Bradyrhizobium diazoefficiens: one gene and its partner. Each later gene encodes a partner of the first gene's protein in a complex. Links are inferred from orthologs where the notes say so. Each region holds a gene or a part of one and is shown on either strand. Other genes may lie near its edges.

What was found.
Region 2: the proteins of JJC00_RS28060 (region 1) and JJC00_RS04070 are in contact, whole or in part, in a cryo-EM structure (PDB 8Z1Y), measured with the Escherichia coli proteins. The link is inferred for Bradyrhizobium diazoefficiens from one-to-one orthologs.

The regions. Positions count from the first base shown.
Region 1 is NZ_CP067102.1:6,023,930-6,030,426, reverse strand. Bases 2,387-5,172 are described here. They hold JJC00_RS28060 (ABC transporter permease), read right to left. Parts: upstream 4,329-5,172; coding sequence 3,444-4,328; downstream 2,387-3,443. Other genes in these bases: JJC00_RS28055 (ABC transporter permease), read right to left, coding at 4,332-5,172; cnbZ (2-amino-5-chloromuconate deaminase CnbZ), read left to right, coding at 2,701-3,447; JJC00_RS28070 (adenylate/guanylate cyclase domain-containing protein), read left to right, coding at 2,387-2,691. Outside these bases: JJC00_RS28080 (ATP-binding protein), read left to right, coding at 1-1,058; JJC00_RS28075 (response regulator), read left to right, coding at 1,055-1,444; more of JJC00_RS28070, read left to right, coding at 1,441-2,386; more of JJC00_RS28055, read right to left, coding at 5,173-5,273; JJC00_RS28050 (ABC transporter substrate-binding protein), read right to left, coding at 5,284-6,497. UniProt on the Escherichia coli protein: Part of the ABC transporter DppABCDF involved in dipeptide transport. Responsible for the translocation of the substrate across the membrane.
Region 2 is NZ_CP067102.1:873,508-880,084, forward strand. What follows is about bases 1,444-4,309. They hold JJC00_RS04070 (ABC transporter substrate-binding protein), read right to left. Parts: upstream 3,719-4,309; coding sequence 2,168-3,718; downstream 1,444-2,167. Other genes in these bases: JJC00_RS04065 (ABC transporter permease), read right to left, coding at 1,444-1,978; JJC00_RS04075 (TetR/AcrR family transcriptional regulator), read left to right, coding at 3,936-4,309. In the rest of the region: JJC00_RS04055 (ABC transporter ATP-binding protein), read right to left, coding at 1-168; JJC00_RS04060 (ABC transporter permease), read right to left, coding at 171-1,010; more of JJC00_RS04065, read right to left, coding at 1,007-1,443; more of JJC00_RS04075, read left to right, coding at 4,310-4,568; JJC00_RS04080 (DUF3313 domain-containing protein), read left to right, coding at 4,820-5,482; JJC00_RS04085 (DUF2147 domain-containing protein), read left to right, coding at 5,515-6,084; JJC00_RS04090 (winged helix-turn-helix domain-containing tetratricopeptide repeat protein), read right to left, coding at 6,105-6,577. UniProt on the Escherichia coli protein: Part of the ABC transporter DppABCDF involved in dipeptide transport. Binds dipeptides and accepts a wide range of side chains, including small neutral, bulky hydrophobic, and positively and negatively charged groups. Tripeptides are poor substrates.

The DNA of each region.
Region 1 (6,497 bases):
CCGATGTGGCCGGCGCCCGCACGATCGTCGTCGTGCCGATGCTGAGGGAGAACGAGCTGATTGGCACGATCGCGGTCTATCGCAAGGAAGTCCGTCCGTTTACCGACAAGCAAATCTCCGTCGTCGAGAATTTTACGAAGCAAGCCGTCATCGCCATTGAGAACGCGCGGCTGCTGAATGAGTTGCGCAAACGCACGATGGAGCTCTCGAAGTCCCTTGATGAGTTGCGCGCGGCTCAAGGCCGCCTGATCCAGACCGAGAAGCTGGCCTCGCTCGGCCAGCTCACCGCTGGGATCGCCCACGAGATCAAGAACCCGCTCAACTTCGTCAATAATTTCTCGTCGATCTCGGCGGAGCTGATCGACGAGCTCAACGAGGTCCTGCAAACGGCATCGCTTGACGGCAAGACGAAGGACGAGGTGGCTGAGCTGACCGGCATGCTCAGGGGCAATCTCGAGAAGGTCGCGCAGCACGGCAAGCGCGCCGATTCCATCGTCAGGAACATGCTGCTGCACTCGCGCGAGGGCTCCAGCGAGCATCGCCCAGCCGACATCAACGCGATCGTCGAGGAGAGCCTTAATCTCGCCTATCACGGCGCGCGCGCCGAACGGCCGTCGTTCAACGTGACACTCCAGCGCGGCCTCGATCCGACCGCCGGGATGGCCGACGTCTATCCGCAGGAGATCGCCCGCGTCTTCCTCAATTTGATCTCGAACGGCTTCTATGCTGCGCTTAAGCGCAAGGACAGCGCCGCCGATGGATTCGAACCGACCGTGAGCGCCACGACGAAGAATCTCGGCGGCAAGGTCGAAATCCGGATTCGCGACAACGGCACGGGCATTCCGCCGGACGTGAAGGAGAAGATGTTCAATCCCTTCTTCACCACCAAGCCGGCCGGCGAGGGCACCGGGCTTGGTCTGTCCATGAGCCATGACATCGTCGTGAAACAGCACGGCGGCACGATCGACGTGAACACCGAGCCCGGTGTCTTCACCGAATTCATCATCACCCTGCCGCGCGTCATCGCGGCAGGCGATACTTCCGGAGGCAAGACGTGAACGTTTACATCCTGGTCGTCGATGACGAGCCCGATGTCGAGGCGCTGTTCCGGCAGCAATTCAGGCGCGACCTGCGCGCCGGCCGTTTCCAGATGGAGTTCGCACCCTCGGCGTCCGAAGCGCTGAAGCTCGCGGCCGAGGTTCGCGACCCCTCGTTGATCCTGATCCTGTCTGACATCAACATGCCCGGCATGAGCGGGCTCGACATGCTGCCCAAGGTGCGCGCCGAGCATCCGCATGTTCCGGTCATCATGATCACGGCGTACGGCGATGCCGAGACGCGTCGCAAGGCGATCGAGCGTGGCGCCATTGGGCTGCTCACCAAGCCGATCGATTTTGCGCTGCTGCGCCAGCAGATCGACACGAGGCTCGAGCAGGCGGCATGACTTCGACCATCCTCTTCGTCGACGATGAGCCCGATCTCGAGGCACTGATCCTGCAAAAATTCCGCAGGCAGATCCGCGACGGGATCGTTGCCATCATGTTCGCGCGCGACGGCTTGGAGGCGCTGGAATCGCTTGAGCAGAACCCGCACGTCGACATGGTGGTCTCCGACATCAACATGCCCAGAATGGACGGGTTGTCGCTGTTGCAGAAGCTGCAGGAAGCCGAGGACAAGAAGTCGACCATCATCGTTTCGGCCTATGGCGACATGAGCAATATCCGCACCGCCATGAACCGTGGGGCGTTCGACTTCCTGACCAAGCCGATCGACTTCGCCGACCTGGAAACCACAATCGAGAAGACCCTTCGCCACATCGGGATGTTGCGCGAGGTGAGGCGCCGTCAGGCTGAGGCCGAGCGGGCCCACGCCGCATTGTCGCGCCACTTCTCGCCAGAGCTTGCCAAGCGTCTGGCGGCGGGCGGCGAGGGTGAGGGGATCGAGGTGCAGTGGCGCGATGTCGCGACCATTTTCACCGATATCACCGGCTTCACCTCGCTGGTCGAGACCGCGCCGCCCGAGACGCTGGGCGCGCTCCTCAACGAATATGTGGGCGGGATGACCGAAGTCGTCTTTGCACATGAGGGAACGGTCGCAAAAATTATCGGCGACGCGATCCAGGTGCTGTTCAATGCGCCCGGCGATCAGCCGGACTATGCGACGCGTGCGGTCGCATGCGCCCATGATCTGGATGCCTGGGCACAGGATTTTTGCGCGCGCCAAAGTGATCGAGGCGTGGATTTCGGAGCCACCCGCATCGGCATTCACGCCGGGTCCGCGCTGGTCGGCAATTTCGGCGGCAATCGCTTCTTCGACTACACCGCGTATGGGGACACCATCAACATCGCCGCGCGGCTGGAAGCTGCGAACAAGCAGCTGGGCACGCGTATCTGTGTCAGCTCGGGTGTCGCCGAGGCAGCCAGGAATTTTCAGGGGCGTCCCGTCGGCGATCTGATGCTGCGCGGGCGTAGCGAGCCGCTGCGCGCGTTCGAGCCGCTGCCGCGTGAAAGATTCGAGGCGCCCGAGACGGCGCTGTATTCCGAGGCCTTTGCCAGGATGGAAGCCGGTGACGCCGCGGCCATGCCGGCCTTTGCCGCGCTGGTCAGCATGCACGCGGACGATCCTCTCGCCGGATTTCACTTGAGGCGCCTGCTCAACGGCGGCAAGGGCATCCGCATTCAATTGGATTAGGAGTTCGTCATGACGCGTGAATTCTCCGCCGGCAACTATCGGTTCATTCCCTCCGTGTTTCAGTATTCGGCTGGTGCGGCCGCCGATGACGGCTATGAGATCGAGCGCGTCCGGTTCGATCGCCTCGTGCCTCTGGCCGAGGGGTTTGCGCTTGCGGCAAAGTTCATTCAGGAGGCAGGGCGCCCGTTGACGGCGTTCTGTGCCTGCGAGCTGCGCTCGCCGGCTGCCTTCAGCGAGGAGGGCTTCCGCGCATTCAACTTGCATTACGTCAAGACGCTGTCGGAATGGGGCATCTTCGACGGCACCACCAATCCGGTGGCGCGCAGCAATGTCTGTCCCGAGATCGATCCGCCGTCGGAGCCGTCGTTCTACGCGTTCTCCTTCACGTTCCCAACAAGCTCCAAAGCGCCGTCCTTCGTCATTGCTGGCGGTGCCGAGGCGCGCGAGGGCGGCGGCAGCTATGTCGAGCGCACGGTACGCTACCGCGACCTCAGCCCGGAGGGGTTGCGCGAGAAGGTGCGATTCACCACGACGTCGCAGATGGAGAACCGGATGACGGCGTTCGGATTCGGTTGGAAGGACACGACCGGCGTACAGGCCTATTCCGTGCACGACTTCCACCATGCGCTTGTCGACGAGCTTGTCCGCCGTGGCGCGCTGCGCTCGGGCCTCACCTGGCACTTCGCGCGGCCGCCGGTGGTCGACCTCGAATATGAGATGGATTGCCGCCGCGTGATGCGCGAGGTGGTGATCTAACGCTGCCGCGGGTCGAGGGCGTCGCGCAGGCCGTCGCCAAGCAGGTTCAGCGACAGCACCACGAGGAAGATCGCAAGCCCCGGCCAGATCGCCATCCAGGGCGCCTGGGTCAGGAAGCGTTGCGCTGCGTTAAGCATGCTGCCCCAGGATGGCGCCGGCGGCTGCTGGCCGAGGCCGAGGAACGATAGCGCCGCCTCGGCGATGATGGCGGCTGCGATCGAGAGCGTCGCCTGAACCAGCAGTGCGGGCAGGATGTTCGGCAGGATGTGCGAGACAGCGATGCGCCAAGGCGGATTGCCGAGTGCGCGTGCCGCTTCGACATAGTCCTCGGCCTTGACGCTCAGCACCTGGCCGCGGGTCAGGCGGATGAAGATGGGCGTTGCCGAGATGCCGATCGCGATCATGGCGTTGCCGAGGCTCGGACCGAGGAACGCCGCCAGCGCAATCGCCAGGATCAGGAACGGGCAGGCCAGCATCGCATCGGTGATCCGGCTGATCAGCGCATCGACGAACCCGCCGCGATAGCCGGCGAGAAGGCCGAGCGGCACGCCGATGCCGAGGGCGATCGCGACCGAGATCAGGCCCGCAAGCAGCGAGGCCCGCGCGCCGTAGACGACGCGGCTCAGGATATCGCGGCCAAGCTCGTCAGTGCCGAACCAGTGCGTGAATGTGGGCGGCTTGCGCACCAGGCTCCAGCTCGTCGCGATGGGGTCGTAGGGCACGATCAGAGGGGCGAGCAGCGCGAGCAGGATGACGATGGTGAGGACCACGAGGCCCGCAACCGCTGCCTTGCGCTTGAACAGGTGACGCCGCGCGCGGCGCGCCGGGCTGTCCAGTTCGTCCGCTTGCACAAGGGGGCCCGACAGGGCGGCGTCGGTCATGGCCTAGCCCCTCAGCCGCGGGTTGACGAGGATGTAGGCGACGTCGGCAACCAGATTGAGGGTGATGTAGACCGTGGCGGTCACCAGCACCACACCCTGCACGACGGCATAGTCGCGGTTGAACACGGCGTCCACGATCAGCTTGCCGAAGCCGGGAATGGAGAAGATCTGCTCGGTCAGCACGGCGCCGGACAGCAGCGTGCCGAGCTCGAGCGCGCCGAGCGTGATGATCGGCGTCAGCGCGTTGCGCATGGCATGTTTCAGGATCACGGAACGCTCGGAGAGCCCCTTGGCGCGCGCGGTGCGGACGTAATCGCTTTCCAGCACCTGGAGCATGGCGCTGCGGGTATGCCGCATCAGGACCGCGGCAATCGCATTGCCGAGCACGAAAGCGGGCATGATGGTGGCAGCCAGGCTCGCGCGCCAGTTCTCGGTGAGCGGCACATAGCCCGAGGCCGGCAGCCAGCCGAGCTCGATCGAGAACAGGAAGATCAGCATGATGCCGAGCCAGAAGTTTGGCGTCGAGATGCCCCATAGCGCGAAGAAATTGGCGCCGTAGTCCCAGGCCGTTCCCTTCTTCACGGCGGCGACGATCCCGGCGGGAATGCCGATCAGGAAGGCGATGATGATCGCCATCGAACCGAGTTGCAGTGTCACCGGCAGCTTTTGCGCAATCAGCTCGCGCACCGGCATCTTGTTACGCAGGGACTCGCCGAAATCGCCCGATAACACGCCCTTCATCCAGTAGGCGTACTGCACGGGGACCGGCTGATCGAGCCGGTATTGGTGGCGGATCTGCTCGATCACGGCCGGATCGCGCTCTTCTCCCGCCATCACCAGGGCGGGATCGCCCGGCAGCAATTGCTGCAGCGAGAAGATCAGCAACGACACAAAGAACAGTGTCGGTACGATCTGCGCAAGCCGGCGGGCGAGGAAATTCAGCATCCCTGCAGCGTCACTTCAGCTTGAGGCCGACGACGCGCACGAGGCCGTCGGGCATCTGCCTGTAGCCCTCGAGCTTGGTGGTATGCGCAATGATGATGCGGCGATGATAGAGATAGAGCAGCGGCTCCTCATCCTGGACCAGCTTGGCCAAATCTTCGTAGCTGGCCTTGCGCTTGGCGAGGCCGGTCACGAGCCGCGCGTCTTCCAGCGCCTTGTCGGCCTGCGCATCGTTCCAGTCGCCGTAGTTCTGAGGAGCGCCGCTGTGCAGGAAGATGAAGGTGTTGCCGTCAGGATCGACGCGGCCGCTCCAGGCGAGCATGAAGGCCTGGTAATCGCCGGCCTCGGCCTGCTTGAGCCCGGTTGCGAATTCGGTGACGCGGATCTTCATGTCGAAACCAGCTTCTGCAGCCATCGACTGGATCACCTGCGCCGGTGTCTCCGTCTCCGCGCCCTTCGGCACCAGGAAGTCGACGCTGACTGGCGGCGTCACGCCGGCTTCCTTCAGCAGCGCCTTGGCCTTCTCCACATTGCGGGGACGGACCGGCAAGCTCTTTTGGTAGTAGGGATGATCAGGATTGACCCATTGATTGCCGACCTGAAACTCGCCGTTAAACACGACCTGGTTGATCGCCTCGCGGTCGATGGCAAGGTCGAGAGCCTGCCGCACCTTGGCGGATTGGCTCAGCGGTCCCTTGGCCTTATCCTTGCCGATATTGAGCGTGATCCCCTGATAGCCGAGCTCGATGGCGGTGGCGACCTTCAGCCGTGAATCGGCGCGCACCTCCTTGAGATCGGTGGCGAGCACGCGCTCGATCAGATCGAGGGCGCCGGATTTCAGGTTCGCCAGCCGCACGGTGGCATCGACGATGGGCTGGAACACGATGCGGTCGATGAAAACGTGGTCCTTGTTCCAGTAGTCCGCGAACTTCTCGAACACGATGCGGTCCTGCTGCACGCGCTCGACGAATTTATAAGGGCCGGCGCAGACCGGGTGCAGGCCGAACTTGTCGCCGGCTGCCTTCGCCGCTTTCGGCGACATCATCATGCCGGCGCGATCTGTGAGCTGGGCGAGCAACGGCGAGAACGGCGATTTCAGCACCAGCTTGATGGTGAGGGGATCGACGACATCGATGTGGTCTACCGAGGCGAGCTCCGGCTTGCGGAACGAGCCGGGGAGAGTCAAATGGCGCTCCAGCGAGAATTTGGCGGCCTCCGCGTCGAAAG
Region 2 (6,577 bases), 5.2 Mb from region 1 along the record:
CAGCGCATGCGCGCACATCGATTTGCCGGAGCCGGATTCGCCGACGACGCAGACGATCTTGCCGGGCCGCAACTCGAGCGAGACGCCATCGACGGCGAAGGGGCGCTCGGCGCCCTTGGGCAGCGCGATCCGCAAGTCCTTGATGGAGACGGCGGGCGGGGCGGTCATCATCAGCGTCCCTCCCGCGAGAGGCGCGGATTGAGCGCGTCGTTGAGGCCCTCGCCGATCAGGTTCAGTCCGAGCACCGAGATCAGGATCGCGACGCCGGGAAACACCGTGATCCACCAGGCCTGGCGGATCACAGTGCGGCCGGCGCCGACCATGTAGCCCCAGGAGATCAGATTGGGATCGCCGAGGCCGAGGAAGGACAGCGAGGATTCCAGCAGGATCGCGGTTGCGACCATCAGCGAGGCCAGCACGATCACTGGCGACAGCGCGTTGGGCAGGATCTCCCGCAGGATGATCCAGGTGTTGCTCTGTCCGGTGACGACGGCGGCCTGGACATATTCGCGCGTGCGTAGCGACAGCACCTCGCCGCGGACGAGGCGCGCGACCGGCGGCCAGCTCACCACTGCAATTGATGCCACGATCGAATAGATCGACGGCTGCAGGATCGCCACCAGCACGATCGCGAGCGCAAAACTTGGAATGGTCTGGAAGAATTCGGTGAAGCGCATCAGGGCGTCGTCGACCTTGCCGCCGAAATAGCCGGCCATGGCGCCGATCGGAACGCCGACGACAAGTGCGACCAGCGTCGAGACGAGGCCGACCAGCAGCGAGACGCGTGCGCCAAAAATCATGCCGGCGAACACGTCGCGGCCGAGTGCGTCGGTGCCGAGCGGTACGGTCGAGAGCGTGAAGGGCGGCAGGAACGGCCGCTGCACCATGCGCCAGGGCGAATTCGGGAACAGCAACGGCCCGAACACTGCAACCGAGATGGCAAGCAGAAGGATGACGAGCCCGACGACGCCGCTCGGGCTCTTCAGCATCGATGTCCAGAACTGTTTCATGCGGCGAATTCGATGCGTGGGTCGACCAGGCGATAGACGAGGTCGGTGATGAGGTTGAAGATCAGCACCATGACCGAGCAGGTCACGAAGACGCCGAGCAGCAGATTGTAGTCGCGCTGCAGCAGCGCGTCGTACATCAACCGCCCGATGCCGGGCCAGGCGAACACGGTCTCGGTGATGACGGCGCCGCCGATCAGCGTGCCGGCATGCACGCCGGCGAGCGTCACGACCGGCAGCAGCGCGTTGCGCAGCACATGGCGGCGCTGGATCACGGCGTCCGAGAGGCCCTTGGCGCGTGCGGTCTTGACGAAGTCGAGCCGCTTCACCTCCAGCATCGAGGCGCGCGTCATGCGGGTGTAGGTCGCCATGAAGAACAGGCCGAGCGTCATCGCCGGCATGATCAGGTGCTTGGCGACGTCGACCACATGGGCAAAGCCGGTGAGGTTGGCGCCGACCGTCTCGTAGCCGAAGCTCGGCAGCCAGTCGACCGTGACCGAGAACAGCAGGATTCCCATCAGCGCCACCCAGAAGATCGGCATGGCGTAGAAGATCAGCACCAAGACGGTGATGGCCGTGTCGAGGAAAGTTCCGGCAAAGCGCGCGGCGAAGGTGCCGAACAGGACACCGAGCGCGAGCGAGATCGCGAATGCCGTCAGCGTCAGCAGCAGCGTCGCCGGCAGCCGTTCGAGGATCAGCTTCGACACCGGTGCCTGCTGACGGAAGGAGAAGCCAAGGTCGAAGGTCGCGATGCCCTTGACGTAGATGAACAGCTGCTCGGGCAGCGGCTTGTCGAGGCCGAATTTTTCACGCAGCTGCTGGACGAAGACCTGGTCGCTGGCGCCGGCCTCGCCCGCCATCACGACGGCGGGATCGCCGGGCGCAAGCCGGATCAGGAAGAAATTGAGGACGACGATCGCAAGCAGGACGATCACGCCCTTCACGACACGCTGGGAGATGAAGGAGAGCATTTTAGATGGCGATCAGATCAGGTTGAACGCAGCGACAATCGCGGTGCGCTCCCTCTCCCGCTTGCGGGAGAGGGCAGGGGAGAGGGTATTTCCGCAGAGAGGACGCCAAGAGGAGAGAGCCCTCACCCGCTACGCGCTTCGCGCGTACCGACCTCTCCCGCAAGCGGGAGAGGTCAGCGGCGCCCGCGGTCACTTGTCGAGCCATGCGTCCTTGAAGCCGTCATTGACCCCGATCCCCGTGGTGATCAGGTTCTTGACCTTGCAGCGGGTGATGGTCGGGAATTGCAGCTCGAGCATCCAGGCCACCGGCACGTCCTCGACCAGGATCTTCTGCGCCTTCTCGTAGATCTCCTTGCGCTTGGAGTCCGGCGTTGCGACCGCGCCGTCGGCAAACAGCTTGTCGATCTCGGGGTTGGAGTAGCCCTCGACGTTGTTGAACACCTGGCCCTTGGCGATGGCGCTGGAGACGTAGTTGCGCCCCACCCCGAGCGCGGGATCGCCGTACTGGTAGAGATAGGTGAAGGCGATGTCGTAATCCCAGTCGCCGATCTTCTGGTTGCCGCCGGCGACGTCGGTCGAGATCGTCTCGATGTTCATGCCGACGTCCACGAGGTTCTGCTTCACGGCTTCACCCCAGCGCTGCCAGGTCTCGCCATAGGCGAGCGGCAGGATGCGGATCTTCTCGCCCTTGTAGCCGGCTTCCTTCAGCAGCGCTTTGGCCTTGGCCGGATCGTAAGCGTATTTCGGCACGTCGTCGGTGTAGTACTTGATGGTCGAGGCCGACGGACCGGTTGCGACCTTGCCGAGCCCGTTCCAGATCACGTCCTTGGCGAAGTCGCGGTCGATCGCATACATCACCGCCTGCCGCACCCGCTTGTCCGCGAGCGGCCCCTGGCGGTTGTTCAGCCACAGCCAGGCCAGCGGCGAGAAGAACTCCCAGCCGGCACCGGTGACGCAGGTGTCCTTCAGCTTGGACAGCCGCGGCACGTCGAAATTCTCGACCGAGCCGCCGGGCAGCACGTCGACCTTGCCGGTCTCATAGGCCACCGAACGCGCTGCGGCGTCGGGGATGATCTGCCAGTAGATCTCGTCGATATAGGGTTTGCCCTTCTCGTAATAGTTCGGGTTCTTGACCAGCCGGATGAACGAGCCCTTCTGCCATTCCTTGAACATGAAGGGGCCGGTGCCGACAGGCGCGTTGTTGTAGGGGTTGGTCTTCCAGTCGGTGCCGTCATAGAGATGCTTCGGCACCATCGGCATCGAGCCGACCTCGAAGATGCCCAGGAACGGGCCGAACGGCTGCTTCAGCGTGAAGACAACAGTGTAATCGTCGGGCGCCTCGACCTTGTCGACCTGCGCGAGGTTGTTGCGGGCACGCGCATGGGTCTGCTTCAGCATCTCGACCGAGAACAGCACGTCAGCCGCGGTGAAGGGCTTGCCGTCATGCCAGGTGACGCCCTTCCTGAGCTTGAAGGTGTAGGTCTTGGCGTCCTCGCTGACGTTCCAGCTCTCGGCGAGCTCCGGAAGCGGCTCGAGCTTGGGGCTATAACGCAGCAAGCCCTCGAAGATGTTGCCCGACACCATCTGGGTCGGACCGTTCTGGATCATCGCAAGCATCAGGCCGGGCGGCTCGGGCTGGATCACCGCATTGATCACACCCCCTGTCTTCGGCTCTTGCGCCAGCGCCGAGGCCGTGAGGCCGCAAGCCAGGAGGAGACCAAGCAACACTCGTTTCGACATCTCGTATCTTTCTCAAGCGAGACCAGCCGTCAGCGCTTCGCAACGTTCTCGCGCGCGAAGCGGCGGCCGGCTCATCCCAGTCCCCATCCACCATTGAGGCTCACACAGTCCCATTCCGCGCCGCAAGATGAAAGTCTCGACAGTGTTCGCACAAAAAATGTACAGCGCGTCCTGTTTTCACTTGATTCATTGTCTTGTCACGGAGACAAGTCGGCTCATGGACAACGCCACACGCTCCGAACGATCCCGCAATGCTGCACTCGATGCGGCGCTTGCGATCATTGCGCGCGACGGACCCGGCCGGCTAACGCTCGACGCGATCGCGCGCGAGAGCGGCCTAAGCAAGGGCGGCGTGATGCATCAATTCCGCACCAAGCAGGCGGTGCTGAAGGCGCTGCTGGAGCGGCAGATGACGCATTTCGCGGAGTTCACTAGTCGCTACATGGCGACGGCACGCGAAGTTTCGGAACAGCCCGAGCTGGCTGCGCAACTCGCGACAGTGCGTGAGGCGAGCGTCCAGCCGAATTCGGCAGCGCTTGGCGTGCTCGCGGCGATGGTCGAGGATCCCAGCCTGATGGAACTGCCGCGTGCGGCTGATGTCGAGATCATCAAGGCCATCAAGGCCGAGGCGAGTGATCCGGATCTCGCCTTGTTGCGCTGGGCGGCGGCGAGGGGATTGCTGTTGAGCGGACTGTTCGGGATGTCGCCGCTTGGCAAGGACGAGCATCAGCGGCTGTTCAAGCGTCTAATGGACGACAGCCAGTGGAATACGCTGGAGAAGCCCGTCAGGCAGCGTGCCGTCAAGGCGGCGCCGGCGGCAAAGGCCGCAACGCCGCGCAAGCGCGCCTGATTCAACGTTAACAACCTCCAACCAATCGCTGCCTAAAACCGCGTCTGCGGCCAAATGCGCCAGCGGTCAATTTTGCACTTTACAAACCGCCTGGTCGGTTTATAAACGGAAACACTGAGGCGGCCCAAGGCAACTGACATGGCCCCGGACGAAGCCTTGGGCTGGCAAAGGTGAACGCCGCAGCCGCGTCTGGTCCCAAACGCGGCTGCGGCCGCCCTTGCCGTTCGACAAGTCGCAAGAGGAGTTCTGAAATGGATCGCTCGATCGCTCTGCGCGGTCTGGGAACGCTGATGCTTGGCACGGCCGTGGCCGGCTGCGCCTCGGTTGTGCCCGTGCCCTATTCGGAGATGGCGTCGTCCGCCTACATGGTGCCCGACAAGTCGGATGCCTCCGGCCGCGTGCCCTACCGCTATTCCACGCCAGTCGACTGGCGCGCCTATAATAAAGTGATCCTCGATCCGGTCGTGGTCTACCGCGGCAAGGATCACCAGTTCGGCGACATGTCCGACAAGGACAAGGCGACGCTGGCCGCTTATATGCAAACCCGTTTTGCCGAGCGGCTGCGCGGACGCTTCGCACTCGTGCGCGAGCGCGGACCGGAGACGCTGCGGATCAGGCTGACGCTGACCGGTGCCGTCACCAATACCCCGGTGCTCGGCACGCTCTCCCGCTTCGACATGGCGGGCGCCGTCTACAACGGCGTGCAGGCCGCGCGCGACGGCGAGGGCACCTTGACCGGCTCGGTCATTTACGGCGTCGAGATCTTCGACGCTGCGACCGCGCGCCTGCTCTCCGCCTACGTCACCAAGCAATACCCCGGCGCCTACGACATCAAGGCCAGCGTCGGCGCGCTCGCGGCCGCCAATGCCGGCGTCGATAAGGGCGCCGATGCGCTGATGGCGCAACTGAACTGACGCCGCAATCCTCCCAACGAAAGGAGCCGCTGATGAACTTTGTCCTTCGCTTCGTGCTGCGCGTCGCCATCACCGTCGTGATGATGATTTTGGGTGGCCGCGCCGGCGCCGTCACGCCCAACGATCCGAGCGGCACCTGGCTCGTCGAGGACGGCCGCGCACGCATTCGGCTCGAGCGCTGCGGGCCGACGCGCGACCGCATCTGCGGCTTCATCGTCTGGATGAAGGAGCCGGCCGACAAGCGCGGCCAGCCTCATCGCGACAAGGAAAATCCCGACCCCGACAAGCGCGCCCGCGCCCTGCTCGGCCACCAGTTGATCATGGGCCTGCAGGCGACGACCGATGGTCGGTTCGCCGGCGATATCTACAATGCCGAGGACGGCAAGTTCTATTCGGTCTCGCTGTGGCGCGAATCCGCCGACCGCCTCAAGCTCAAGGGTTGTCTGATCAAGCTGTTGTGCCAGACCCAGACCTGGCACCAGACCCTTGACGCCCAGCCCGGCCAGCTCATCGGCCTCACCGGCGATCTCAATGGTCCCCGCGCCGACAAGGAATGGGCGCAAGTGCCGCCGCCGAAGGCGATCCAGGCCAAGGCGAAATAGGGGCGCCACGCCGAATTCCTTCATCTCAGGCCAGCGCGCCGAAATCCTTCCAGATAGTGCTCGCGGTCCGCGTCATTGGCCCATGGCAGCTGCGTTGCGATCCAGTCCAGTGAGATATTGGGCTGGGTGCGGCGGAGCTCTCCCAGCGCCATGTCCGCAAGCGCGCTGTCGCCGGTCATGCCGGCGGAGACGGCGAGCACGCGATAGGCGCCGGTGAGATCGCCGCGATGGCGGATTGCCTCGCGCGCCAGCGCGACGGCCTCGTCATATTGCCGCTCGGTGAAGCGCGCATAGCCGGCGATGCCGTAATAGATCGCCAGCGACGGATCGCGCGGTGAGAGCCTGATCGCCTTTTGCGCCGCCTCGAACGAATCGCCGGGGCGCCCGGCATAGGACAGCGCCAGTGCGTAATAGCCCTGCGCCAGCGAAAAGTTCGGATTGAGCGCGAGCGCCTGCTCGAATTCGGACAGCGCGTCCGCAAGCCGGCTGGTCG